3 regions of the Geodermatophilus sp. SYSU D00698 genome follow, and region 1 is predicted to be linked to each of the others. Evidence: riboswitches for the same ligand, from Rfam matches in the RefSeq annotation. Region 1 holds a riboswitch; each other region holds the start of a gene.
The links. A riboswitch is a leader RNA that binds a small molecule or an ion and turns the genes downstream of it on or off. The one in region 1 is predicted to bind cyclic di-AMP.

Region 2: another riboswitch for cyclic di-AMP. It lies ahead of ACI8AB_RS15375 (hypothetical protein); the one in region 1 lies ahead of ACI8AB_RS04475 (transglycosylase family protein).
Region 3: another riboswitch for cyclic di-AMP. It lies ahead of ACI8AB_RS07785 (aggregation-promoting factor C-terminal-like domain-containing protein); the one in region 1 lies ahead of ACI8AB_RS04475 (transglycosylase family protein).

What each region holds. Positions count from the first base shown of each region.
Region 1 covers NZ_JBJGZD010000003.1:233,075-242,288, reverse strand. The annotation lists gene menE (o-succinylbenzoate--CoA ligase) at 1-741, opposite strand, end outside; gene ACI8AB_RS04485 (o-succinylbenzoate synthase) at 783-1,742, shown strand; gene menD (2-succinyl-5-enolpyruvyl-6-hydroxy-3-cyclohexene-1-carboxylic-acid synthase) at 1,739-3,418, shown strand; cyclic di-AMP (ydaO/yuaA leader) riboswitch at 3,759-3,928, shown strand; gene ACI8AB_RS04475 (transglycosylase family protein) at 3,933-5,087, shown strand; gene ACI8AB_RS04470 (isochorismate synthase) at 5,184-6,458, opposite strand; gene ACI8AB_RS04465 (demethylmenaquinone methyltransferase) at 6,495-7,214, shown strand; gene ACI8AB_RS04460 (phosphoribosyltransferase) at 7,427-8,113, shown strand; gene ACI8AB_RS04455 (geranylgeranyl reductase family protein) at 8,154-9,214, shown strand, end outside.
Region 2 covers NZ_JBJGZD010000016.1:54,540-63,753, forward strand. The annotation lists gene ACI8AB_RS15365 (dihydrofolate reductase family protein) at 1-476, opposite strand, end outside; RNA gene rnpB (RNase P RNA component class A) at 1,103-1,514, opposite strand; cyclic di-AMP (ydaO/yuaA leader) riboswitch at 1,640-1,797, shown strand; gene ACI8AB_RS15375 (hypothetical protein) at 2,056-2,634, shown strand; gene ACI8AB_RS15380 (PIG-L deacetylase family protein) at 2,681-3,400, opposite strand; gene ACI8AB_RS15385 (DoxX family protein) at 3,430-3,789, opposite strand; gene ACI8AB_RS15390 (sulfite exporter TauE/SafE family protein) at 3,814-4,566, shown strand; gene nadA (quinolinate synthase NadA) at 4,570-5,601, opposite strand; gene ACI8AB_RS15400 (dihydrofolate reductase family protein) at 5,713-6,303, opposite strand; gene ACI8AB_RS15405 (bifunctional RNase H/acid phosphatase) at 6,390-7,496, opposite strand; gene ACI8AB_RS15410 (zinc ribbon domain-containing protein) at 7,493-8,233, opposite strand; gene mctP (monocarboxylate uptake permease MctP) at 8,243-9,214, opposite strand, start outside.
Region 3 covers NZ_JBJGZD010000006.1:128,617-137,830, forward strand. The annotation lists gene ACI8AB_RS07740 (FMN-binding glutamate synthase family protein) at 1-49, shown strand, start outside; gene ACI8AB_RS07745 (FmdB family zinc ribbon protein) at 187-465, shown strand; gene fmdA (formamidase) at 591-1,844, shown strand; gene ACI8AB_RS07755 (hypothetical protein) at 1,902-2,084, opposite strand; gene ACI8AB_RS07760 (hypothetical protein) at 2,219-2,521, shown strand; gene ACI8AB_RS07765 (AmiS/UreI family transporter) at 2,598-3,353, shown strand; gene ACI8AB_RS07770 (FMN reductase) at 3,350-3,973, opposite strand; gene ACI8AB_RS07775 (LLM class flavin-dependent oxidoreductase) at 3,970-5,142, opposite strand; gene ACI8AB_RS07780 (hypothetical protein) at 5,402-6,298, shown strand; cyclic di-AMP (ydaO/yuaA leader) riboswitch at 6,450-6,610, shown strand; gene ACI8AB_RS07785 (aggregation-promoting factor C-terminal-like domain-containing protein) at 6,852-7,793, shown strand; gene ACI8AB_RS07790 (class I SAM-dependent methyltransferase) at 7,801-8,460, shown strand; gene ACI8AB_RS07795 (SDR family NAD(P)-dependent oxidoreductase) at 8,484-9,214, shown strand, end outside.

The DNA of each region.
Region 1 (9,214 bases):
CGCCGCGGTGCTCTCCGGGTCGCGGCGGTAGCCGAGCGCCAGCACCGGTCCGGCGATCGCGATCCCCTCGTCGTCCGCGCGCACCCGGACGCCGTCGAGCGGGACGCCGTCGTAGACGCACCCGCCCGCGGTCTCGGTCGTGCCGTAGGTGGTCACCACCGCGACGCCGGCCTCGCGGGCGCGCGCCAGCAGCCCCGGGTCGGTGGCCGCGCCACCGACGAGCACCGCGTCGAACGCGCGCAGCGCCGCCGGCTCGCGCTCCAGGTACCGGCGCAGCTGGGTGGGCACCAGCGCGGTGTACCGCCGGCCGGCGGGCATCCGCGCCACCCCCGCGGCCAGGTCCTCCCCGGGCGCGAGCACGGTGGGCGCCGTGCCGCCGAGCACCGACCGCACCAGCACCTGCAGCCCGGCGATCGCCGACACCGGCAGCGCGAGCAGCCAGGCGCCCGGGCCGCCGAGCCGGTCGAGGGTCGCCGTCGCCGAGGCCCGCAGCGCCGCGGCCGGCAGCAGCACGCCGCGCGGGCCGCCGGTCGACCCGGAGGTGACGACGACGAGGTCGGTGCCGTCCTCGAGCGGCTCGTCCGGCGCGAGGACCTCCCGCGCGGCCGCCGCGGGCGGCCCGGCCGGGAGGACGGCGAGCGGCGCGGCGCCCTCCAGGCAGGCGCGGACGGCGGGCAGCACGGTGCCGAGGACGGCGTCGGGGGAGTCCGGCGCGGGGAGGACGGTCAGCTGCCGGATCACGGGTCCCGAGGGTACGTCGCGCGCGACATAGGCTTGCGGGCGTGATCACCCCCGCCGGCCTCCCCGAGGGGATCGACCGGCTGGCGGTGTGGTCGGTGCCGATGCGCACCCGCTTCCGCGGCATCGACGTCCGCGACGGCGTGCTCGTGCACGGCCCGGCCGGCTGGGGAGAGTTCTCCCCGTTCTGGGACTACGGCGTGCGGGAGAGCCGCCGCTGGTGGGCGGCCGCCGCCGAGGCCGCGTTGCAGGGCTGGCCCGCGCCGGTGCGCGACGCGGTGCCGGTCAACGTGACCGTCCCCGCGGTGGGCGCCGAGCGGGCGCACGCGATCGTGACCGCGTCGGGCTGCCGGACGGCGAAGGTGAAGGTGGCCGAGCCGGGCCAGACCGCCGCCGACGACCTCGCCCGCGTGGAGGCCGTCCGCGACGCGCTCGGCCCGTCCGGTGCGCTGCGGGTGGACGCCAACGCCGCCTGGGACGTCGACACCGCCGTCGCCCGCATCCGGGAGCTGGACCGGGTGGGCCTGGAGTACGTCGAGCAGCCCTGCGCCACGCTGGCCGAGCTCGCCGCGCTGCGCCGCCGGGTCGACGTCCGGGTCGCCGTCGACGAGGGCGTGCGCCGCGCGGACGACCCGCTGGGCGTCGACCTGCGGGAGGCCGGCGACGTCGTCGTCCTCAAGGTGCAGCCGCTCGGCGGCGTGCGGGCCGCGCTGCGCGTGGCCGAGGCGCATGGGCTGCCGTGCGTGGTCTCCTCCGCGCTGGAGTCCTCGGTGGGCATCGCCGCGGGGGTCGCGCTGGCCGCCGCGCTGCCCGAGCTGCCCTTCGCCTGCGGCCTGGCCACGGTCGCCCTCCTGGACGGCGACGTCACCGACGCCCCGCTGCTGCCGGTGGACGGCGCGCTGCCGGTGACCCGGCCCGACCCCGGCCGGCTGGACGCCGTGACCGCGCCCGGCGACGTCACCGCCCGCTGGACGGAGCGGCTGGGCGCGGTGCTGGCCGCGTGAACCCCTCCACCGCGCTGGCCCGCGTGCTGGTCGACGAGCTGGTCCGCGGCGGCGTCCGCGACGCCGTCGTCGCGCCCGGCTCCCGCTCGGCGCCGGTCGCGCTGGCGCTGGCCGCCGCCGAGCGGGCCGGCGTCCTGCGGCTGCACGTGCGCATCGACGAGCGGACGGCGTCCTTCCTCGCCCTGGGCCTGGCCCGCGCATCCGGCCGGCCGGTGCCGGTGCTCACCACCTCCGGGACGGCGACCGCGCACCTGCACGCCGCCGTCCTCGAGGCCGACGTCAGCGGGGTGCCGCTGCTGGCGCTCACCGCCGACCGGCCGCCGGAGCTGCGCGGCACCGGCGCCAACCAGACGATCGAGCAGCCGGGCCTGTACGGCGGTGCGGTGCGCTGGGCGGCCGACGTCGGCGTGCCCGAGGCCGGCCGCGAGGCCGCGCAGAACCGCTACTGGCGCTCGGTGGTGTCCCGGGCGCTGCTCGCGGCCACCGGCGTCCTGTCCGGCGACCCCGGGCCGGTGCAGCTGGACCTGCCCTTCCGCGACCCGCTGCTGCCCGAGGAGGAGCCCGGCCCGCTGGAGGGCCCGTGGGCCGGCCGGGACGGTGGCGCGCCGTGGACCGCCGGCGCGTCCGCGCCCGCCGCGGCCGCACCGATCGCCGACGGCCCGCGCACGCTCGTCGTCGCCGGGGACGGGCCCGACGCCGCCGGCCGGGCGTGGGCGGCCGGCGCCGCCGCGGCCGGCTGGCCGGTGGTCGCCGAGCCGAGCGGCGGGGCGTGGACCGACGGCGCCGTGCGCGGCGGGGCGCTGCTGCTCGGCGTGCCCGGCTGGCTGGACGCGCACCGGCCCGACCGGGTGGTCGTCGTCGGCCGGCCGACGCTGTCCCGGCCGGTGTCCGCGCTGCTGGCCGACCCGCGGGTGCGCGTGGAGACCGTGGTCGCCGGGCCGCGCTGGCCCGACGCCGGCCGCTCCGCCGCGCTGGTCACCCGCGCCGCCCCGCCGGCCGGGCCGCCCTGCGACCCCGGCTGGGCCGCCGCCTGGCGCGCGGCCGCGGACCGGGTGGGCGCCGCCGTCGACGCCGCGCTCGACGCCGCGCCCGGGCTGACCGCCGCCCGGCTGGCCCGCGACGTCGTCGCCGCGCTGCCGCCTGGGGCGCTGCTGGTGCTCGGCTCCTCCACGCCGGTGCGCGACGTCGACCGGCTCGCCGTCCCGCGCGGCGACGTCGCCGTGCTCGCCAACCGCGGCGTCGCCGGCATCGACGGCACGGTGTCCACCGCCGTCGGCGCCGCGCTGGTCCACGGCGGGCCGGCGGTGGCGCTCATGGGCGACCTGACGTTCCTGCACGACCTGCAGGGGCTGCTCACCGGCGAGGGCGAGCCGCGCCCGGACCTCACCGTGGTGGTGCCCGACAACGACGGGGGCGGGATCTTCGCCCAGCTGGAGCCCGGGCGGCCGGCGTACGCCCGCGACTACCGGCGGGTGTTCGGCACGCCGCACGGGCGGGACCTGGTCGCCGTCGCGGCGTCCCTGGGGTGGGAGTCGATGGCGGTGACCACGCCGGAGGAGCTCGCCGCCGCGCTGGCGCGCGGCGGGCCGCGGGTGGTCGTCGCCCGCACCGACCAGCGCGCGGAGGCCGACCTCGCCGTCGCCCTGCGGGAGGCCGCGGGCCGCGCGCTGGCCTGACCGGTCCGAGGAGCGCCGGACGGGGCCGGGCACGGCCGGGAGCCCGTCCCGGGCCCTCGTGACGGGCCGGTCCGGCACGCGTTCCCGGTGGCCTTCGTCACGGGACCCGGCGCGGCCGCGGCGGGGGCGGCACGACCCCGGCAGGGCCCGATCCTGCGCGACGAGCAGCGGGTTCCGTTACCCGCGCGGTGGTCACGCCGACGTCACGCCATACCCCACGCGCCCCGGCCGAACCGCCGTGTGACCGCCGTCACGACGACAGTCGACATGACGACACGTAACGTTTTGGCTGCGCTCAGCGAACACGGAGCGCGGCACCGGTCCGCCAAACCCTGCCCACCGGTCGCCCACGTCAACTCCCAGGGCAGGGGTGGGGGACCCACTCTTCCGGCGCGCGACGGCCTACGGGGGCCTGTCGGAGCGCGCCTCGGGGTGAAGCCGCGGACCGCGGCCGGGCACCGATCGCCCGAACCCGACAGCTCACCTCGCCGGCGGTGATCGGGAGATCATCACCATGCCCAAGCACCGCGCACCCCGCTACGTCCGCACCAAGAAGGTCATCGCCAAGGCCCCTGTCGCCGCCGGCGCCGCCGCCGTCGGTCTGGGCGTCCTGAGCTCGCCGGCCTCCGCCTCCACCACCCACGACTGGACCGGCGTCGCCCAGTGCGAGTCCAGTGGCAACTGGAGCATCAACACCGGCAACGGCTACTACGGCGGGCTGCAGTTCAGCCAGTCCACCTGGGCCGCCTTCGGGGGCACCGACCTCGCCCCGCGCGCCGACCTCGCCACCCCGGCCGAGCAGGTCCAGATCGCCGAGGCCGTCCTGGCCGGCCAGGGCGTCGGCGCCTGGCCGACCTGCGGCAAGTACCTGACCGACGGCACCACCGCGGCTGCCGCCGAGGCGCCGGCCGCTCCCGCCGAGCAGGTCGCCCCGGCCGCCGGGGCCCCGGCCGCTCCGGCCGAGCAGCCGGCCGCCGAGCAGGCCGCGCCGGCCGAGCAGGCCGAGGTCAGCACCGAGGAGTACACCGTCCGCTGGCGGGACACGGTGGCGAAGATCGCCGCCGCCCACGGCCAGAGCTGGCGGGAGCTCTACGAGCGCAACGTCGACGTCATCGGCGGCAACCCGAACCGGATCTACCCCGGTCAGGTGCTGGCGCTCAGCGGCTCGACCGCCGCCCCGGCCGAGGCCGCTGCGGCTCCCGCCGCCGAGGCCGCCCCGGCCCCGGTCGCCGCCGCCGGCGAGGCGGCGCCCGCCGCCACCCCGCCGATCGCCGAGGCCGCCCCGCAGGTCGCGCAGGCCTCGGTCGTCGCCGAGATCACGAACACCGCCGGCGCGATCCACGAGGCCGTGCAGGCGGCGGCGAACGCCGTCGTCAGCAACGTCCCGGGCGCCGCGGACATCACCCTCGGCGGCACGCGGGCCAGCGCGGTCGACCCGGACGGCCACCCCTCCGGCAAGGCGCTGGACTACATGGTCATGTCCGACGCCGCCCTCGGCGACGCGATCGCCCAGTACCACGTCGACCACTGGGACGAGCTCGGCGTCGAGTACGTCATCTGGCAGCAGCGCATCCTGACCTCGCCCGACGGCGCCTGGAAGGCGATGGAGGACCGCGGCGGCGCGACCGCCAACCACATGGACCACGTGCACGTGAACTACGTGGGCTGACCTCCGCCTCACCCGACGAGGGCCCCGACCGCGCGCCGCGGCCGGGGCCCTCGTCGTTCCCGGGGCAGGACGGCGGCCGGCCGGGAGCGGGCCGGCTCAGCCCTCGAGCGCGGCCTGGAAGGCGGCGAACTTCGACTGGGTCTCGGCGAGCTCGGCCGCCGGGTCGGAGCCGGCGACGATGCCGCAGCCGGCGAACAGCCGGGCCGAGCACGGGTCGTCGTCGACCAGCTGCGCGCAGCGGAGGGCCAGCCCGAACTCGCCGTCCCCGCGGGCGTCGAGCCAGCCCACTGGCCCGGCGTAGCGGCCGCGGTCCATGCCCTCCAGCTCGGCGATGACCCCGGCGGCGGCCTCGGGCGGGGTGCCGCAGACGGCGGCGGTGGGGTGCACGGCGTCGACCAGCTCCAGCAGCCCGGCGCGGCCGCGGGCGCCCGAGCGGCGCTGGGTGCCGACGACGTCGGTGGCCAGGTGCCGCACGTTGGGCAGCGTGAGCAGCGAGGGCTGCTCCGGCACCGACAGCGCGGTGCAGAACGGGTCGAGCGCCCGCACGAGCGAGTCGACGGCGAGGGCGTGCTCGGCGCGGTCCTTGGCGCTGGCCAGCAGGCCGGCCGCGAGCCGCTCGTCCTCGGCGCCCGCGCCGCGCGGGGCGGTGCCGGCCAGCACCCGCGCCGACAGCTGCCGGCCGGTGCGGCGCAGCAGCAGCTCGGGGGTGGCGCCGAGCAGCCCGTCGACGGCGAAGGTCCAGCAGTCGGGGAAGCGGGCGGCCAGCCGGTCGAGCAGGCGGCGGGGGTCCAGCGGCACGTCGGCGGTGACCAGCAGGTCGCGCGCGAGCACCACCTTGGCGAGGTCACCGGCGCCGATGCGGCCGATCGCGGCGGACACCGCGCCGCACCACGAGGCGGGGTCGAGCGCGCCGTCGGCGTAGCGCAGCCGCCCCGGCGCGGGGGTCAGCGGCTCGCGGGCCGCCGCCAGCACGTCGCCCGGGTCGGCGTCGCCGCTCGTGGTCACCCAGGCGACGCCGTCGCGGCGGCCGACGACGACCTCGGGGACGACGAACACCGACGTCTCCCGCGCGGGGTCGAACGCGGCGCTCGCGAACACGACCGGCCCGGAGCCGGGCACGCCCACCTCGTCGTCGACGGCGAGGGCGGCGCTGCGGTCGGCCCACCAGGCGGCGGCCTCGGCCAGCGCGCCGGGACCGGAGACCTCGAGGCGGTCGGCCTCGCCCCAGCCGACCAGGCCCTCGCCGCGGCGCACCCAGGACAGCGCGCCCTCGCGCGGCAGCAGCGCCAGCAGGTCGGGGGAGTCGGGCAGCGCGACCGTGGTCACGGCGGGCGCGGCGGCGTCCGGGGTGGTCACCGCCGCTGCCGTCACGTCCCCCAGCGTAGGCAGCCGGTAGCGTCGTCCGCCGTGGCAGACCGGCGAGACAGCGCACACACCGCCGGGTCGAGGGCCGGGCTGGACAAGCAGCCGCACGAGGTCGCGGCCATGTTCGACGGTGTCGCCCGCCGCTACGACCTCACCAACACCGTGCTCTCCGGCGGTCGCGACGCCGCCTGGCGGCGGGCCACCCGCGAGGCGCTGGGCGCCCGGCCGGGGGACCTCGTCCTCGACGTCGCCGCCGGCACCGCCGTCTCCACGGTGGAGCTCGCCGCCGGGGGCGTGCGCGCCGTCGCCTGCGACTTCTCCCAGGGGATGCTGCTGGCCGGCGCGGGACGGCCGGTGCCCAAGGTGGCCGGCGACGCGATGGCGCTGCCGTTCGCCGACGCGAGCGTCGACGGGCTGGTCGTCTCCTTCGGCCTGCGCAACGTGGCCGACCCCGACGCCGCGCTGCGCGAGTTCGCCCGGGTCGTCCGGCCGGGCGGGCGGCTCGTCGTCTGCGAGTTCTCCAGCCCCACCTGGAAGCCGTTCCGCACCGTCTACACCGAGTACCTCATGCGGGCGCTGCCGCGGATCGCCCGCGCGGTGAGCAGCAACCCCGACGCCTACGTCTACCTGGCCGAGTCGATCCGCGCCTGGCCCGACCAGCCGGCGCTCGCCGCCCGCGTCCGGGCCGCCGGGTGGACCGACGTCGCCTGGCGCAACCTCACCGGCGGCGTCGTCGCGCTGCACCGCGCCGTCCGCCCCTGACGGGCCGCCGGCGAGGGCTCCCGCGGCACGCCCGCGGGGATAGCGTCGCCGCATGACGACACCGACACCGATGCCCGAGCCGCCCGGTCCGTCGCCGTCCCCGGTCGACCCGATCTCCCCGCCGTCGCCGGCCCCGCTGCCGCAGCCGAGCCCCACCGACCCGAGCGCCCCGCCGCCGTCGGGACCCCAGCCCGTCTGACCCGGGCCGCGCGGTGGACGGCCGCCCGTACCGCGACCGGCGCGACGCCGGCCGGCAGCTCGGCGCGCGCCTGACCGACCCCGCCCGTCCCCCCGCCGTGCCGCTCGGCCCCGACGCGCTCGTCCTCGGCCTGCCCCGCGGCGGCGTCCTGGTCGCGGCCGAGGTCGCGGCGGCGCTCGGCGCGGAGCTCGACGTGGTCGCGGTCCGCAAGCTCGGCCTGCCCGAGCGGCCGGAGCTGGCCATGGGCGCGCTGGCCGCGGTGGGGGAGACCGTCGAGAGCGTCCGCAGCGAGTCCGTCCTCGCCCGCAACCCCGTCGGACCGGCCGCCGCGGACGAGGTCCGCCGCTCCGAGCTCGCCGAGCTGCGCCGGCGCCAGCTCGCCTACCGCGGCGACCGGCCGCCGCCCGCGCTCGCCGGCCGCACCGCCGTCCTCGTCGACGACGGGCTGGCCACCGGCTCCACCATGCGCGCCGCCCTCGCCGCGGTCCGCGCGGCCGGCCCCGCCGCGGTCGTCGTCGCGGTGCCCGTCGGGGCGCCCGACGTGTGCGCCGACCTGTCCGTGCTGGCCGACGAGGTCGTCTGCCCGGTCACCCCGCACCCGTTCGGCGCGGTGGGCCGCTACTACGACGACTTCGGCGAGACGTCCGACGACGAGGTGCACGCCGCGCTCGCCGGCGGCTCCGGCGGGGGGCCCGCCTAGGCTCGGGACGACCGCATTCCGAGCACCGAGGGGGCCGCGCGTGACGAGTCCGACCGCCGGGGGCGGCGCCGACGTCGTGGTGGTCGGTGCGGGACCGGCCGGGTCGGCCGCGGCCTGGACGCTGGCCACCGCCGGGCTCGACGTCGTCGTGCTGGAGAAGGCGCGCTTCCCGCGGGAGAAGGTCTGCGGCGACGGCCTGACCCCGCGCGCGGTGAAGGCGCTCGACGAGATGGGGATCGACGTCTCCCCGGCGGCCGGCTGGGTGCGGCACCGGGGCCTGCGGGTCTTCGGCGGCGGCCGGGTCGTCGAGGTCGACTGGCCGCAGCTGTCCTCCTGGCCCGGCTACGGGCTCATCCGGCCGCGGAAGGACCTCGACCCGATGCTCGCCGAGCACGCCGTGGCCGCCGGCGCCCGGCTCGAGCAGGAGGTCACCGTCACCGGCCCGCTGCTGGACGACGCCGGCCGGGTCGCGGGCGTGCACGCGCAGGCCGGCCCGGACAGGGAGGAGGTGACCTGGCGGGCGCCGCTGGTCGTCTCCGCGGAGGGCCTGTCCGGCCGGCTGGCCAAGGCCATCGGGCTGACCCGCCGCGAGGACCGCCCGCTCGGCGTCGCCGTCCGCCGGTACGTCGAGACGCCGCGCGGCGAGGACCCCTACCTCGACATCTCCTTCGACCTCTCCGCCGAGGGCCCCACCGCCGACTCGATGCCCGGCTACGGCTGGTCCTTCGGCATGGGCGACGGCACCGCCAACGTCGGCTTCGGCCTGCTCGACACCCGGCGCGGCGGCGAGACCGACGCCCGCACCGTGCTGCGCCGCTGGCTGGCCACCCTGCCGCCGGAGTGGCAGCTGGGCGAGGAGCACGCGGTCACCCCGCTGCGCGGCGCCGGCCTGCCCATGGCGCTCAACCGCGGGCCGGCCTACACCCGCGGCCTGCTGCTGGCCGGCGACACCGCCGGCGTGGTCAACCCGTTCAACGGCGAGGGCATCAGCTACGCGCTGGAGACCGGCCGCATGGCCGGGGAGACGGCGGCCGCGGCGCTCGCGACACCGGAGGGGCCGGCCCGCGAGGCGGTGCTGCGCCGCTACCCCGAGCGGCTGCG
Region 2 (9,214 bases), on a different contig from region 1:
GCCGTGAAGAACGGCGTGCCGCCGCCCACCAGGACCGGGTGGGTGACGAGCGCGTACTCGTCGATCAACCCGGCCCGCATGGCCGCCGCGGCGAGGGTGGCGCCACCGACGTCCATGGGACCGCCGTCCCCGGCCTTGAGCCGGGTGATCTCGGTGACGGCGTCGCCGGTGACCAGGCGGGCGTTCCCGTCGACCGCGCTGGTCGTCGAGGAGAACACCACCTTCGGCATGTCCCGCCAGCGGCGGGCGTACTCGATGTGCGCCGGTGTGGCGCCGGGCTGCTGGTCGGCGGTCGGCCAGTGGGAGCTCATCGTCTCCCACAGTCTGCGCCCGTACAGCGCCAGGCCCGTGGCCGCCACCCGGTCGGACCACCACTGGAACAGCTCGTCGCTCGGCACGCTCCAGCCGAGGTCGTCGCCGGGCGCGGCGGTGTAGCCGTCCAGGCTCAGGTTCATGGCGAAGGTCAGTCTCCGCATCGCATGGCCTCCCGTGGGTCGGTGTTCGGCGTACGGACCGACACGGCACGGAGAACTGACCGGTCCGGCCACACCGAGGGCCGGCCGACCACCGCGCCGAGCGGATGCCGCGTACGAGGAGGGGCGACGACCGGCACAGCGCCCCGTGGGACGGGTCGCAGCCTCGTCGTCCGGCCGCTCGACGTCCATGCCGGGGGCGCAGGGGCCGCGTGACGCGGGCCGGATCATCCCGGAGCCGATCGTCGTCAGCACCCGCAGCCGGGAAGAGGGCGAGCCGACCTCGGCCGACGATCGCCGTGACCGACCGACGTCATGACGCCCGCGACGACGTCGAGCCCGCTGCTCCGGCCTCTTGCCGCCCGGCTCGGTCTCCACCCGGAGGTCGGCAGAGCCTCCGGCCCTTCCACGCCGGCCTGCTCACCCGGCACGGGGGGGGTCGGTGACGACCGTCCAGGCCCGGCTCGGGCACGCCGGCGCCGCCGGGACGCTCGTCGCCTGCAGCCGGCTCTGGCCCGGCTCCGGCGACCGGCCGAGGGCCGCCGTCGACCCCGTTCCCGGCCGAGTGGCGGACCCCGCGCGGACCGGCGCCGCGCCCTGACCGCAGACCCGCAGGTCAGGGCGGGCGACGGACGAGTCGGCCTGTACGCCGGGTTCTGTCCTCGGGCGCCTCGCGGCCTCCCGATGGGCGGTCATCCATCTAGGCCCGCCGTTGCCGGCGGGCTCGAGCGGTCCACCCGCAGGCTCGGGCGGGCAGCCCTCGAACGCCTGCGCAGGACGGTGTCCGGTCGCCCGGCCACCGTCCCTTCTCGACCTTGCTCCGGGTGGGGTTTACCGAGCCGCACCGGTCACCCGGTGCGCTGGTGGTCTCTTACACCACCGTTTCACCCTCACCAGCAGCGGACTGCTGGCGGTCTGTTCTCTGTGGCACTGTCCCGCGGGTCACCCCGGGTCGCCGTTAGCGACCACCCTGCCCTGTGGAGCCCGGACGTTCCTCGGCGACGGGGTCTCCCCCGCCGACGCGACCGCCCAGCCGACTCGTCCGTCGTGCCGACCAGTCTACGGACCCCCTCAGCGGAACTGTTCAGTCCGCGCTGCGGGCTCCGGCGGACGCTCCTACGGTGGCTCCGTCCGGCCGGTCGTCACGTCCTCCACCGGGGGAACCGAGCCGGGTGCCGCCGAGTCGCGGCCACTGCGGTGGCCGTGAGCCGGGGACCCACCGCACCACCGGGGTGAGTCCCACCTCCCGGACCCGGGAGGGGGTAGGGCGCAGTTCCCCGCCCGAACCCGTCAGCTGACCCGGTAGGCGGCCACAGGAGAACGGAGATCCACCAGGGGGTGCGCCGACGGCGCCTGCCCCGGCGTGCCCCGCACTCTGCGACGAGCGCCGCGACCCGCCCACCTCCGCCGGTCGCCGCGCCTCCACGGACCGGAAACGACCGGCCTCGCGTCGGCCTGCCCTCCAGCAGCCGCCCGCCGCCCGGCCGCGTCCCGGCCCGTCCCGCAGGTCCCCCCACGCGACGGGTGACCGCCGAGCCACGGACGGCGCCACGCGGAACCGACGTCAGGAGCTCTCCTCGTCATGCCCTCGAACAGCAAGCGCACGATCCGCCGGACCCTCACGGCCGGCGCCCTCGCCGTCGCCTTCGGCCTCAGCGGCCAGTCGGTGGCCCAGGCCGACTGGGACGGCCCCCGCCGGGACGGGTCGAACGGCTGGTCCCAGGACCGGGGAGGAGCCGCGGCGCCCGCGCCAGCGGCCCCCGCCGCCCCCGCGGCCGCACCCGCCGCCCCCGCGGCGGTGTCCACGAACCTCAGCGGCGCGCCCACCGCCTCCTCGACCTCCTACAGCGCCTGGGCGGCGCACGTCCGCCCCGTCGTCGCCGAGGTCGCGCAGCGGTGCGGGGTGTCCACCGTGCTCACCCGTCCCGGGCACTCCCCCACCCAGCAGCTCGCCGCGGACTTCATGGTCTACGCCGACTCCGCCAAGGGGAACGCCGTCGCCCAGTACGTCCTCGACAACGCCGCGCGCATGGGCGTCGACTACGTCATCTGGAAGCAGCGGATCTTCGTGATCGGGAGCTCCGGCTGGCGGGCGATGGAGGACCGCGGGTCCCCCACCGCCAACCACATGGACCACGTCCACGTGAGCTTCAACCCCTGACCGGCCCGGACGCGGCCCCGGGCGCACCCCGGGGCCGCGTCCGGCCTCAGCCGGCGTACAGCGCGAAGCCGGCCACCCGCCGGCCGTCGACGACCGGGGTCGCCGTGTCGACCTGTCGCCGGGCCTGCTCCTCGACCGGGTCGGCCGACAGCGCCTGCAGGTAGCGGCGGTGCTCGGCCAGCGAGGCCACCGCCCGGTCGACGACGTCGGTCACGTCGACGGTGTGCGTGACCCCCACCGGCGTGGAGACGGCGGTCCAGCGCACCCCGCGCCAGGGCTCCGGGTCGGCGAGCTCGGCGAAGATCCACTCGTTGGCCGCGTCGCCGACGGCGTCGACCACCGCCCGGCCCAGCACCCGGTGGTCGGCGCTGTTCCAGTAGCCGAGCGGGGCGCCCGGCGGCGTCCACGTGTCGCCGAAGTGCAGCGTGACCACGAGGTCGGGGCGGTGCCGCCGGATCGCCGCCGCGACCGCCCGCCGCAGGTCCAGCCCCTCGGTCAGCCGCCCGTCGGGGTGGCCGAGGAACTCGACCACCGACACGCCGACCACCGCGGCCGCGGCCCGCTGCTCGCGCTCGCGCAGCGGCCCGGCGGCCTCCGGCGGCAGCCCGGCGATGCCGGCCTCGCCGCTGGTGGCCATCACGTACCGGACGTCGCGCCCGGCCGCCGTCCACGCCGCGACGGCGGCCGCGCAGCCGTACTCCACGTCGTCGGGGTGGGCGGCGACGACCAGGGCGCGCTGCCAGTCCTCGGGGAACGCCTCCGTCATGCGGGCAGTCTGCCCGCGGCCGCTGACGCTCAGCGCCCCCGGGCCACCCGGAGCGCCGCGGCGGTCATCGGCACCTGCAGCAGCAGCCGGACCGCCGCCGCGGCCAGCACCACCGGGCGCCCGCGCGCCACGCGGAGGTGGTGCAGGTGGGCCGGCACGAACGACGCCAGGAGCGCGGCCGCGGCCCGTCCCCCGGCCCGGCGGCTCGCCGGCGCGGCCAGCAGCGCGGCGGTGCCGACCTCGGCGACCCCGCTGCCGAGCACCCAGGCGCGGGCGTCGCCGAGCTCGGGTGGCACCAGCCACTCGAACGTCCGCGGCCGCACCAGGTGCAGCACGCCGGAGCCGCCGAGGGCGGCGGCCAGCCAGGTCGCCGGGGCGGGGAGTCGCACCCATCGACCGTAGGCTGGCGCCCCGTGACGGCCGCGGACCTCCTGATCGCGGCCGCGGTGGCCCTGGGCGCGGGAGCGGTCAACTCGATCGCCGGCGGCGGGTCCCTGATCCTCTTCCCCACCCTCGTCGGGCTGGGCCTGGGCACCGTGGCGGCCAACGTCACCAACTCGGTGGCGCAGTGGCCGGGCTACCTCGGCGGGATGGCCGGGTTCCGCCGCGAGTACGCCGGTCAGCGCGACCGGCTGGTGCGGCTCGGTGCGGTCTCGGCGCTGGGCGGCGTCGCCGGCAGCGTGCTGCTGCTGACCACGCCGAGCGAGGCGTTCGACGTCGTCGTGCCCGTGCTCGTGCTGCTGGCCAGCCTGCTGCTCGCGGTGCAGCCGCTGCTCACCCGCCGGCTGCGCGACCGCGACGACGGCGCCGTCCGCGACCCGTGGTGGCTGTACCTCGCGCTGTTCCTCGCCACCGTCTACGGCGGCTACTTCGGCGGCGCGCTCGGCGTCATCCTCGTCGGGGTGCTCGGGACGGCACTGCACCGGCTGCCGCTGGCCAACGCGCTGAAGTCGGCGTTCTCCGCGGTGACGGCGACGGTCACGCTGGTCGTGTTCGGCGTCTTCGGGCCGGTGGCCTGGCAGGTGGTCGCCGTCGCGGCGCCGGCCAGCCTGGTCGGCGGGTTCCTCGGCGCACGGGTGGCCGGCCGCATCCCCGCGACGCCGCTGCGGGTGCTGATCGTGGTCTTCGGCGTCGCGGTGTCCGTCTACCTCTTCACGCGGATCTGAGCGTCACTCACCGCCGCGGCCGGGCTCGCCGATGGCGATCATCGCCTCGACGGCGCGGCGGGCGCGGGCGGCGGTCTCCGGGTCGACGTCGACGGCGCCCTCGCCGGTGCGCAGCGTGTGCAGCAGCTTGGCCGGGGTGATCATCTTCATGTAGCGGCAGGCCGCGCGGCTGTTCATCGGGATGAACGACGTCCCGCTGTTGAGCGCCCGCAGCTGGTGCAGGATGCCGACCTCGGTGGCGACGAGCACCTGGCCCGACGAGGTCCGCGCCGCGGCCTCGACCATGCCGCCGGTGGACAGGACGCGGGTGCGGTCGGCGGGCAGGTCGCCGTGGCTGACCAGGTCGAGCACCGAGGTGGTGCAGCCGCACTCGGGGTGCACGAGGATCTCGGCGTCCGGGTGCGCGGCCACCTGCGCGCGGACGTCGGCCGGGCTGATGCCCGCGTGCACGTGGCACTCGCCCGCCCACACGTGGATGTTCGACCGCCCGGTCACGCGCTTGACGTGCGCGCCGAGGAACTGGTCGGGGCAGAACAGGACCTCGCGGTCCTCGGGGATGGACCGGATGACGTCGGCGGCGTTCGACGAGGTGCAGCAGACGTCGGTCTCCGCCTTCACCGCCGCGGTGGTGTTGACGTAGCTGACGACGACGGCGCCCGGGTGCTGGGCCTTCCACTCGCGCAGCTGCTCGGCGGTGATCGAGTCGGCCAGGGAGCAGCCGGCGGCGTGGTCGGGCAGCAGCACCGTCTTGTCCGGCGAGAGGATCTTCGCCGTCTCGGCCATGAAGTGGACGCCGCAGAACACGATCTCGCGGGCGTCGGTCTGCGCCGCGACCCGCGACAGGTGGAGGGAGTCGCCGGTGAAGTGGGCGACGTCCTGGATCTCGGGCACCTGGTAGTTGTGCGCGAGCACCACCGCACCGCGCTCGTCGGCGAGCCGGCGGACCTCTGCCGCCCAGTTCTCGTACTCGGCGGCCGACAGGGTGCGCTCGTCGCCGGCGACGGTGGGGGTGGCGGGCGCGATGGTCGCGGTCACGGGGCTCCTCGGAGTGCGGGGGGCTCATCGTCCCCGGAGCGCCGCGGCGGGCGGCGGCGGGGGTGTCCGGTGCAACACCGGGCCGCCCGGCCCACTTCCCGCTCCGGGGCGTCAGCGACGCACGTCGTAGACCAGGTGGGTCACCCGCCTGCCCTGCACCACCACCGGGTCCTCGAACTGGATCTCCGGCGGGCCGCCGGCGCCGAAGTACGGCCGCCCCGAGCCCAGGACCACCGGGACCAGCGCCAGCACCACCCGGTCGACCAGGCCCGCGCGCAGCGCCTGCCCGCCGACGTCCCCGGCGCTCACCGTGACGTCCCGGTCGCCGGCGAGCTCCCTCGCCCGCCCGATCGCGGCCGGCACGTCGGGCGCGAAGGTGAACGGCGCGGTGGCGCGGTGCGGCCAGTCGTCGGCCGGCCGGTGGGTGACCACGACGACGTGCTCGCCGTTGGGGGGCACGCCGCCCCAGCCGTCGGTGATGTCGAACAGCCGGCGCCCGCAGACCATGACGCCCACCCACGTCGCCATGTCGGTGAGGAACTCCGCCGTCTCCGCGGTCACGCGGAAGGGCCGGTCCGGGTCGCTGAAGGTCATCTCGACGTCGCCGTTGGCGTACCAGTCGAACAGCGGCCCGGGCATGTCGTCGTCCCGCCCGACGTACCCGTCCAGCGACACCGCCGCGAACAGCACCACCCGGCCCATGGCGCACCTCCTCGCTCCCGGCTCCGGGGCGGAGCCGCCTGCAGGGGAGACCGGCGGGCGTTCGTCAACTCATCGGTTGAGTGTCCTCAGCGCAGGTGGGCGGTGTCGTTCACCAGCCGGACCGAGGTGCGGCCGTCGGAGCTCCACGCCACCGTCGACAGCGACGCCGCCTCGAGGAACACCCGGTGCACCACCTCGTCGCCGGCGCCGAGGCCCGCGGCGAGCAGCAGCTTGATCGGGGTCACGTGGCTGACCACGAGCACCGTCCTCCCGGCGTGCCGCTCGAGCAGCCGCTCCCGGGCGCGGCCGACGCGGCGCGACACGTCGGCCACCGACTCGCCGCCCGGCGCGGCCACCGTCACGTCGCTCGCGAAGCGGCGGGCGGCCAGCGGGTGCCGCTGCTGCGCCTCGGTGGCGGTGAGCCCCTCGAGGTCGCCGAAGTCGAGCTCGACCAGGTCGTCGTCGAGCTCCACCGGCAGGCCCAGCGCGCCGGCCACGACCTCCGCGGTCTCCCGCGTGCGGCGCAGCGGCGAGGCGACGACGACCTCGATGCCCAGCTCCTTCGCCCGCACCGCGGCCGCCTCGGCCTCCGCGCGCCCGGTGACCGACAGCGGCAGGTCGTTGCGGCCGCTGTACCGCCGCTCGGGGGTGTGCTCGGTGCGCCCGTGCCGCAGCAGGTGCGTCACCGTGGTCACCGGCGGCGCGGGTTCGGCGGCCGGCTGGACGTCGTCCTCCACCACGGTCGGCTCGGCGGCGAGGTCGCGGTGCACCGGCCGGCCGTCCATCGCGCTGTTGGCGAGCGCGTCGGCGGCGCCGTTCTGCGCGCGCGGCACCCAGGTGTAGCGGACGCTGCCCAGCTGCCGGGCGAGATCGCGGGCCTGGACGGCGAGCTTCTGCATGTCCGGGTGCTTGATCTTCCAGCGCCCCGACATCTGCTCGACGACGAGCTTGGAGTCCATCCGCACCTCGACGTCGGCGCTCGCGCCTCCGCCGCCGCAGACGTCCAGCGCCGCCTGCAGCCCGGCCACCAGCCCGCCGTACTCGGCGACGTTGTTCGTCGCCCGGCCGACCGACGCCGCGCGCTCGGCGAGCACCCGCCCGGTGGCGGCGTCGCGCACCAGCGCGCCGTAGCCGGCCGGGCCCGGGTTGCCCCGCGAGCCGCCGTCGGCCTCGACGACGAGACGGCGGGTCACAGGCCCGACTCGGCGGTGCGCACGAGGATCCGGCCGCAGTTCTCGCAGCGGACCACCTCGTGCGGGTCGGCGTTGCGGACGGCGGCGAGTTCCCGGCCGTTCAGCTCGATCCGGCAGCCCTGGCACTGCCGGGCCTTGAGCACCGCCGCGCCGGTGGTGCCGGTCTGGGTGCGGATGCGGTCGTACAGCGCCAGCAGCGGGGCGGAGATCCCGCCGGTGACCTCCGCGCGCTTCGCCTCGTGCCGGGCGGTGGAGTCGGCGATGTCGGCGAGGGCGTCGTCGCGCAGCTGCTCGGCCCGCTCCCGGTCGGCGACGGCGGCGGCACGCCCGGTCTGGGCGTCGGCCAGCGCGGCGTCGGCGGTCTCCCGGCGCTCCATGAGCTCGAGCACCTGGTCCTCGAGGTCGGACTGCCGCCGGGCGAGCGACTGCAGCTCCGACTGCAGCGAGGTGATCTCCTTCGGCGTCGCCGCCCCGGAGTCGATCCGCGACCGGTCGCGGTCGGCCCGCTGCCGGACGGTGTCGACGTCGGCCTCGAGCCGCCGCTGCTCGCGGTCGAGGTCGCGCACCTCGGTCTCCGCGCGGACCTCGGCCTCGGCGAAGGTGCGTTCGGACTCCGCGGCGGCCTCGACCGCGGCGACCTCCGGCAGCGTGCGCTTCCGGTGGGCGAGCTGGGTGAGCGCGACGTCCTCGTCGGCCAGGGCCAGCAGCTTCTGCTGCTCGAAGTGGTCGGCCTTCACCCGCTCAACCTACCTGCGGCCGGTCGCCTCCCCCGTCGTGCCGCGGGCCGTGCCGGGCGGCGCGGACTCCAGCGGGTCGGGGAGATCGCGGAAGGTCGGGTCCTCCCGCTCGGCGGTGTAGTCGCTCTCCGCCGTCCCGTCGACGCCGTCGTCCACCTTGGCCGCGCGCAGCGCCATCGTCGCCAGCACCGTGACGACCAGGTTGACCAGCAGCGCGAGGAAGCCCGCGTAGACGCTGGACTGGGCGTCCAGGCCCAGCTTGGACAGGGCGAACGCCGACCCGCCGAAGTGCTCGCGGAGGACCGTGCCGTCCGGCGCCAGCCGCGGGATGTTGTAGAGCATCAGCAGGCCCGCGGCCATGCCCGCGACCCACCCGGCGATGAGCGCGCCGCGGTGCAGCCAGCGGGTGTAGAGGCCGAGGGCGACCGCGGGCAGCGTCTGCAGGATGATCACGCCGCCGATGAGCTGCAGGTCGATGGAGAACTGCGGGTCGATGAACAGGATCGCCGCGACCGCGCCGACCTTCACCACCAGCGAGGTCACCTTGGCGACCTGCGCCTCCTGCCTCGGCGTGGCGTCCTTCTTGAGGAACTCCTTGTAGATGTTGCGGGTGAACAGGTTCGCCGCGGCGATCGACATGATCGCCGCCGGGACCAGCGCGCCGATGCCGATGGCGGCGAAGGCGATGCCGGCGAACCAGCTCGGGAACATCTCCTGGAACAGCACCGGGACGACGGTGTTGCCGTCCTCGCCGATCGGCGTCACCCCGGCCGCGATCGCCATGAAGCCCAGCAGCGCGATGAAGCCCAGCGCCAGGCTGTAGACCGGCAGCGCGCTCATGTTGCGCTTGAGCACGTCGCGGTTGCTGGCCGCGAGGACGCCGGTGATCGAGTGCGGGTAGAGGAACAGCGCGAGCGCCGACCCCAGGGCCAGCGTCGCGTACTGCCACTGCCCGGTGCCCGGCAGCAGCACGCCCGCGCC
Region 3 (9,214 bases), on a different contig from region 1:
GGCCCCGCAGGGCGGGTCCGCGGCGCCGTCGGAGGACGCCGCCCGCTGAGCCCACCCGCGGTCACCACCCGGGGGCCGCCCGTGGCGACGCGCTACCGGTGGGGTCGAAGGTCCCGCCGGTCCGTCCGGGCCCGTCACTAGCGTCGCCCGCTCCCGAGTGGTCCCGACTTCCCCGCGGAGGCCAAGATGGCGGCCTACCTGTACCGGTGCCCGGCGTGCGGCCCGTGGGAGGTGCGGCGGCCCATCGGCACCGCGCAGGCCGAGGAGCCGTGCCCCTCGTGCGGCGACACCGGCCGGCGCGTCTACACCGCCCCGCTGCTGGCGCGCACCCCGGCGCCGCTGGCCGCGGCGCGGTCGCGCGAGGAGGCCAGCGCCGACGCGCCCGCCGTGACGACGGCCGTGCCGCCCGCCCCCCGCCGCCCGGTGCGGCGCGACCCCCGGTGGAGCGCCCTGCCCCGGCCCTGACCGGCCCGCGCGGCGGCCCCGGGCCGGGCCGCCGTCGCCTCCCCGGCTCCCCGCGCGGAGCCGCCACGAACGGCCCGCGGACGCGGGTCGGCCCTCCCGTCAACGGAGATCGGAGTGTGGGGGACATGCCAGACGTCGTCTTCACCGTCGACCAGGCCAAGTCCATGCGGGACCAGGCCGTCCCGGGGCACAACCGCTGGCACCCGGACGTACCCGTCGCCACGATGGTCCGGCCCGGGCAGGACATCCGGGTGGAGTGCCGGGAGTGGACAGACGGCCAGATCGGCAACAACGACTCGGCCAACGACGTCCGCGACGTCGACCTGACCCGGGCGCACATGCTCAGCGGCCCGATCGGCGTCGAGGGGGCCGAGCCCGGCGACCTGCTGGTCGTCGACATCCTCGACCTCGGCCCGGTGCAGGCGCCGCAGGAGTACGGCGAGGCCCCCGGACAGGGCTGGGGCTACACCGGCATCTTCGCCAAGGCCAACGGCGGCGGCTTCCTGACCGACTACTTCCCGGACGCCTACAAGGCCATCTGGGACTTCCACGGCCAGGTGGCGACCTCCCGGCACATCCCGGGCGTCCGCTACACCGGCCTGACCCACCCGGGGCTGTTCGGCACCGCCCCGTCGGCCGACCTGCTCGCCCGGTGGAACCGGCGGGAGAAGGCCCTGGCCGACACCGACCCCGACCGCGTGCCCGCCCTGGCGCTGCTCCCGATCGAGGACCAGACGCTGGCTGGGCAGGCCGACGGTGACGTGGCTGCGGCGATCGCCCGGGACGGCGCACGTACGGTGCCGGCGCGGGAGAACGGCGGCAACCACGACATCAAGAACTTCTCCCGCGGTTCCCGCGTCTTCTACCCGGTGCACGTGCAGGACGCGAAGCTGTCCGGCGGCGACCTGCACTTCAGCCAGGGCGACGGCGAGATCACGTTCTGCGGCGCCATCGAGATGGGCGGGTTCATCGACTTCCACATCGACCTGATCAAGGGCGGCATGGAGACCTACGGGGTGACCACCAACCCGGTGTTCATCCCGGGCAACGTCGAGCCCCGCTACTCGGAGTTCCTGACCTTCATCGGGATCTCGGTCGAGCACGAGGAGGACCGCAACCTCTACCTGGACGCCACGCAGGCCTACCGCAACGCCTGCCTCAACGCCGTCCGGTACCTGCAGAAGTTCGGCTACTCCGGCGAGCAGGCCTACCTGCTGCTCGGGTCGGCGCCGATCGAGGGCCGCGTCAGCGGGGTCGTCGACATCCCGAACGCCTGCTGCTCGCTGTACCTGCCGACGGCGATCTTCGACTTCGACGTGAAGCCGTCGGCGTCGGGGCCGGTCCGAGCCGACCGCGGGCAGTGCGCCGTCACGTCCTGACCGCCCGACGGGTCCCGGCGCACGCCGGGACCCGCCCGCCCGGGCCGGGCGCCGCCCTCAGGCGGCGTCCGGCTCGGGGAACGGCTGGGGGAGGGGCCGGCGGACGGAGGGCCGGGCGGTCACCACGACCGGCCCGCCGCAGTTCCAGCAGGTCGGGTCGTCGTCACCGTCCTCCGCCACGTCCTGCCCGCCGACCTCGCACGGCGCGCACGTCCACACCACCTCGACCCGGAGTTGCACGGATCGCTCCTCACACGAGCACTGCACGGCTCCCGGATGTTCGAGGCCGGGGAGACGGGTACCCGGCGCGCCGTCCGCCCAACCGGGACCGGGGGTCACCGACCGTGGCGGGACGCCGGGGAGGGAGGCGGCAGGTGACCGACGAGGTCCCGCGGATCGAGCGACACGAGGCGGCCGACCGCGCCGGCAAGGCCGCGCTGCGGGCGGCGCACGACCTCACCGAGGGGCTGTCGTCCGACGACGACGTGCCCGAGCCGGTCGTCGTCCGCCGGGGCGGTCCGCACCGCTCCGTCGGCGGGCTGGCCGACCTCATCGACAGCGCCCTGCAGGAGAACGAGGCCCTGCAGGAGGACGAGGCCCTGCAGGAGGACGAGGCCCTCGAGCAGGACGAGGCCGTCCGGGAGAACGAACGGGAGTCCGGGGAGCCGGGCTCCTGACCGCCGGCGCGACCGCCGCCGGCACCAGCCACGGGGGACGTCCGCACCGTCGCGGGACCCGAGGAGATGACTGCACATGGGAGCCGTGGGACTGCTGTACGTGGGAGCCGTCCTGGTCGTCAACGGCCTGATGCTGCTGGGGCTGGTGGACGCCCGCGCCGCCGCCCCGCTCAACCTGTTCGTCGGGGCGCTGCAGGTGGTGACGCCGACCGTCCTGCTCGTCACGGCCGACGGGGACACGGCCACGATCCTGGCCGCGTCGGGCCTCTACCTGTTCGGCTTCACGTACCTGTACGTGGGGATCAACCTGCTCGCCGGCCTCGACGGCACGGGGCTGGGCTGGTTCTCGGCGTTCGTCGCGGCGTGCGCGCTGGTGTACGCCGGGCTGAACTTCTTCTACGTCGAGCCGCGGGACCCGGGCTTCGGCGTCATCTGGCTGTACTGGGCGGTGCTCTGGGCGCTGTTCTTCGTCGTCCTGGGGCTGAAGCGGGAGGAGTTCACCCGCTACACGGGCGCGATCGCCGTCGTCGCCGGGCTGCTCACCGCCGCCCTGCCGGCGTTCCTGCTGCTCACCGGCTCCTGGGCCGACTACACCGGCACGTGGGCGGTCATCCTGGCCATCGTCCTGGCGGCCAGCCTGGTGCTGGCGTACCCGCGGCTGCGGGGCCGCCCGCAGCCGGCCGTCCCGCCGGCCGCGCCGGTGCCGGCGGGGCCGCCGGCCGCGCCGGAGGGCGTGCCGGTCGCCCGGCAGGCCCCCGAGCGCGACACGGCGCGGCACGCCGACCCGCGCGGCGGCGGGTCGTCCCAGGCGCCGGTCCAGGACCGGTCCTAGGCGGTGCCCCGGAGGAGGTCCTCGAAGGAGGGGACGTCGGTGAACGGGTCGGCCGGGCGGGCCGCCGCCGGCCGGCCGGTGACGACGTCGGCCAGCTCGCCGGCCGCGCGGGTGATCCGCGCGGCCAGCTCCTGGCCGGCGCCGTCCCCGCCGGCCCAGTCCTCGCTCGCCGCGAAGACCGCCGTCGGCACGGTCACCGCGCGCAGGTAGCTGAACAGCGGCCGCACGGCGTGCTCGAGCACCAGCGAGTGCCGGGCGGTGCCGGCGGTCGCCGCGAGCAGCACCGGCGTGCCGGTGAGCGCGTCCTTGTCCAGCACGTCGACGAAGGACTTGAACAGGCCGCTGTAGGAGGCGGTGAACACCGGCGTGACCGCGATGACCGCGTCCGCGCCGGTCACCGTCGCGACCGCCGCGCGCAGCGCGGCGTTGGGGAAGCCGGTGACGAGCGCGTCCGCGACGTCGCGGGCGTGCTCGCGCAGCTCGACGACCTCGACGGTGGCGTCCTCGCCGCGCTCGCGCAGCGCGGCGACGGTCGCCGCCGCGAGCCGGTCGGCCAGCAGCCGGGTCGACGACGGGACGCCGAGCCCCGCGCTGACGACGGCCAGGGTGCGGGTGGTCATCGGACGGACACCTCCTCGCGGGCCCCGTCGTCGGCACGGCCGGTGACGTCGTCACCCGCGGCGTACACCGTGGAGTCCTGCGCGCCGCCGCGCGCCGCCACCCGGGCGGCGTGGGTCGGGGCGTCGGGCACGTGCGCCGGCTTGAGCGCGGCGAACTCGCGGCGCAGCACCGGCACGACCTCCTCGCCGAGCAGGTCCAGCTGCTCGAGCACGGTCTTGAGCGGCAGGCCGGCGTGGTCGATCAGGAACAGCTGCCGCTGGTAGTCGCCGACGTAGTCGCGGAAGCCGAGGGTGCGCTCGACGACCTGCTGCGGGCTGCCCACCGTCAGCGGCGTCTCCCGGGAGAAGTCCTCGAGCGAGGGCCCGTGCCCGTAGACCGGCGCGTCGTCGAAGTAGGGCCGGAACTCGGCGACGGCGTCCTGGCTGTTCCTCCGCATGAACACCTGCCCGCCGAGGCCGACGATCGCCTGGTCGGCGGCGCCGTGGCCGTGGTGCTCGAACCGGGACCGGTAGAACTCCACCATCCGCTGGGTGTGCTCCTTCGGCCAGAAGATGTGGTTGTGGAAGAAGCCGTCGCCGTAGTAGGCGGCCTGCTCGGCGATCTGCGGCGAGCGGATCGAGCCGTGCCACACGAACGGCGGGACGCCGTCCAGCGGCCGCGGGGTGGAGGTGAAGCCCTGCAGCGGGGTGCGGAACCGGCCCTGCCAGTCCACGACCTCCTCGTCCCACAGCCGGCGCAGCAGCGCGTAGTTCTCCACCGCCAGCGGGATGCCGTTGCGGATGTCCTGGCCGAACCACGGGTAGACCGGGCCGGTGTTGCCGCGGCCCATCATCAGGTCGACGCGGCCGTCCGCGAGGTGCTGCAGCATCGCGTAGTCCTCGGCGATCTTCACCGGGTCGTTGGTGGTGATCAGCGTGGTCGACGTCGACAGCTGCAGCCGGGAGGTCTGCGCCGCGACGTAGGCCAGCGTGGTCGTGGGGGAGGACGAGAAGAACGGCGGGTTGTGGTGCTCACCGAGCGCGAAGACGTCGAGGCCCACCTCCTCGGCCTTCTTCGCGATGGTGACGACGGCCTTGATCCGCTCCGCCTCGCTCGGCGTCCGCCCCGTCGTCGGGTCGGTCGTGACGTCGCTGACCGTGAAGACCCCGAACTGCATCTCGCGCTCCATGTGGTTGAGAGTGCAACTACTGTACCCGGCCCAACGACCCGCCCCCGCCGGGCATTCCCGACGCCTCCGTGACCGTACTGAGACCTCTCGACCGCGCTCGGTGACCGGCCCGGCACGTCCGGGCGCGACCGGTCCGGACGCCCCGCACGCGTCCGTGTCGACCCGTCCGGCCGCACGCGGCGGGTGGAACTCTGTGATCACCCCCGACCGGCACGCCGGTGGGGGGCCGGATCGGACGGCGCACCGAGGGGGAACCGGGATGTCGCTGCGGGGACGGGGAGCTGCTCCCGACGGGACCGGGGACGGCACCGCGGAGCCGCCTCCGGGACGTGGGCTCGACGGCCTGCTGGGCACCGGACCGGTGTTCACCGGGGCGGTCCGCGGCTACGACCGCGTGCAGGTCGACGACTACGTCGCCTGGGCCGAGACCGAGCTCCTGGTCCTGCGCCGGGAGAACGAGCACCTGCTCAGCCGCTACGCCGCCGCCTCGGCCGAGTTGCAGAACGCCCGCCGGCGGCTGGCCCAGCTGGTCCGCGAGCGGCAGAGCCTGCCCGGCCCCGAGGACGCGGCGGCGATCGTGCGGCGGGCCGAGGAGGAGGCCGCCGCGCTGACCGCCGCCGCCGAGGAGGAGGCCGGGCGGATCCGCGCCGAGGCGCTCGCCGAGGCGCAGGCCCGGCTGTCCGGGGTGGCCGAGATGCGCGAGGCGGTGCTCGCCGCCCGCGAGCAGACCCGCAGCGAGGCCGCCGCCGTCCTCGAGGCCGCGCGCCGCGAGGCGGCCCGGCTGGAGGAGGCGGCCGCCGCGGAGCGCGAGCGGCGGGACCGCGAGGCCGCCGCGGCACGGGCGCGGGCCGACGCCGAGGCGCTCGAGCGCCGGCACGCCGTCGAGGCCGAGCTCGAGCCCCTGCGCGACGAGCGCGACCGGGCGCGCGACTGGCTGCGCCTGCTGACCGGGCAGTTGGACGAGGCGCTCGCCGTCGTCACCGGCGTCGTGCCCGACGACGTCCCCGCCCTGGGCGACAAGCGGGGGCTGGCCCGTCTGGAGGACTCCGCCGGTGGACTCCGGGCGGAGTCGCGTCCGGCGTCGTCCGGGACGGACGTGTCCGACGTGACACCGCTGCACGGGCCCGGCCGGCCCGAGGTGGCCGCGGCCTCCTGACCAGCGGCGACGCGGGGGCGGGTTCCGGGACGAGGGGGTCCGCCCCACCCGTCACGGCCGCACCTCCGGCCCCGGCGGTTGTCACGAACCGGTAACGACCGTACGGTGGCTGGCGTCCGGCTGGTCGTCAGGTCCCCGTCCTGGGGAGCCCGGCCGGACGCCGCCGAGTCGTGTCCGCGCCCGTGGACGCGAGCCGGGGACCCACCGCAGTACTGGGGTGAATCGCGCCCGCCGAGCTCCGGCCCGGCGCGCGTAGGGCTGCTTCCCGCCCGAACCCGTCAGCTAACTCGGTAGGCGGCTCACGGAAGAAACGGAGAGTCCCCGCATGCCCCGCCTCCGGGCCGAAGCGGCCCGCAGGTGCAGCTGCCCGCGCGCACACCGCGCTCCCGCGTCCGCCTGACGCCGGCCGCCCCTGCCCTGCCGCTCCCTGCGACGACGTCGCCGGGGACCCCGTAGTCCGCGACACCCGTAGCCCCGCGCCGCACGCGCATGCCCGAGGTCCGCCTCCGGGCCCGCTGCCGCGCGCACTCTCCCTCGGAGCCCTCACCCCCTCATGTCCCGCCACGTCCCGAACACGCCTGCCGACGCCCCCGCGACCGTCGAGCTCGCCACCGCCGACACCCCCGACACCGCCGCCGAGACCACGGCCGGCACCGCCACCCGCGAGCTGCCCGCGGTCGCGGACGCCGCCGAGGCCCCCGCCCGCCGGCGCCTGTTCCGCCGCGGCAGCCCGCCGCTGGGCCCGCGCCGCCCGGCCCTCCTGCTCGGCGCCGCCGCCGCCGGCGCGCTGATCGTCGGCGTCGTCTCCACCAGCGGCCCCGCCGCCTCCGCCGGCACCGACACCGCCGGCACCGCGGTCAGCGTCGCCGACGAGCTGGGCATCCCGCAGCAGCAGGCCGCGACCGCCCCCGACCTGACGTCGCTGGCCGACATCGCCGCCTCGCGCGCCGAGCGCAGCGCGCAGGAGGCCGGTGCCGCCCACGCGCAGCTCGCCGCCGAGCAGGCCGAGCGCGACCGCCAGGCCGCCGAGGCCGAGGCCGCCCGCGTCGCCGCCGAGCAGGAGGCCGCCCGCGTCGCCGCGGAGCAGGAGGCCGCCCGCCAGGCCGCCGAGGCGCAGGCCGCCGCCGAGGCCGCCGCCGCGGAGCAGGCCGCCGCGGAGCAGGCCGCCGAGGAGCAGGCCGCCGAGGAGGCCGCCCCCGCCGCGCCCTCCGGCTCCTTCAAGGACTACGCGCTGAGCAAGGTCGGCAGCGGCGAGCAGTTCTCCTGCCTGGAGAAGCTGTGGGGCAAGGAGAGCGGCTGGAACCCCAACGCCCAGAACCCCACCAGCACCGCCTACGGCATCCCGCAGTTCCTGGACTCCACCTGGGCCAGCACCGGGATCGCCAAGACCTCCGACGGCTACCGCCAGATCGACGCCGGCCTGATCTACATCGAGGAGCGCTACGGCTCGCCGTGCGACGCCTGGGCGCACAGCCAGGCCACCGGCTGGTACTGATCGACACGTGATTCATCGAGGGCCGGCCACCCGGGTGGTGCCAGCGGGGTTCGTCCGCGCGCACACCCAGGTGCGCCGGCCCTCGCTCGTCCCCGAGGTGCGGCTGCACGTCGCCGACGACGTCGTCGCCCTGTGGGAGGCGATGGAGACCGCGGCCGGCGGGGCGGGCGAGGAGCCGCCGTTCTGGGCCGCCGCCTGGCCCGGCGGGCAGGCGCTGGCCCGCCACCTGCTCGACGAGCCCGCCACCGTCGGCGGCCGCACGGTGCTCGACCTCGGGTCGGGCAGCGGCCTGGTGGCCGTCGCCGCCGTCCTCGCCGGTGCCCGGTGGGTGCTGGCCAGCGACGTCGACCCGTTCTCCCGGACGGCGGTCGGCGTCAACGCCGGCCTCAACGGCGTCGCGGGCATCAGCGTCACCGGCGACGTGCTGGACCGCGAGCCGCCCGCCGTCGACGTCGTCGTCGCCGGGGACGTCTGCTACGACCGGGAGATGACCGGGCGGGTGCTGCCCTTCCTCGACCGGGCGCGGGCCCGCGGCTGCGAGGTGCTCGTCGGCGACCCCGGCCGCCCGTACCTCCCGCACGAGCGGCTGGAGTCGGCCGCGGTGTACGAGGTCCCCGAGACGGAGGGGCCCGGGCTGCGCCGGACGACGGTGTGGCGGCTGCCCTGAGCGCCGCCGGATACGGTCGCCGCGTGCGCCCCTACGCCTTCACCGGTACCGCCGTCGTCACCGGGGCGGCCAGCGGCATCGGCGCCGCGCTCGCCCCGCGGCTGGCCGCCCGCGGCAACGACCTCGTGCTGCTCGACCGCGACGCCGAGCGGCTCGAGGGCGTCGCGGCGGCGGTGCGTGCGGCCTCCCCGGGCCAGTCGGTGGCCACCGTCGTCGCCGACCTCGCCGACGCCGGGCAGCTGCGCGCGGCCGCCGACCGGGTCGTCGCGGACCACCCGGGGACGACGCTGCTGGTCAACAACGCCGGCGTCGCGCTGGGCGGGCGGTTCGACCAGGTGACCCTCGAGGAGTTCGAGTGGGTCGTGGACGTCAACTTCCGCGCCACCGTCCGGCTCACCCACGCGCTGCTGCCGACGCTCCAGGCGCACCCCGGGTCGCACCTGGTGAACGTCTCCAGCCTGTTCGGGCTCATGGCGCCGGCCGGGCAGGCGGCGTACGCGTCGAGCAAGTTCGCCGTCCGCGGGTTCACCGAGGCGCTGCGGCACGAGCTGGCCGAGGACGGCGTCGGCGTGACCAGCGTGCACCCCGGTGGCATCGCGACCCGCATCGCCGAGACCGCCCGTGTCGCCAGTGGCGCGGACCCGGCGGAGGCCGAGCGGGGCAAGCGGGAGTTCGCCAGGCTGCTGCGGTACCCGGCCGGCCGCGCCGCGCAGCGGATCGTCGACGCGGTGGAGCGGCGCCGGCCGCGGCTGCT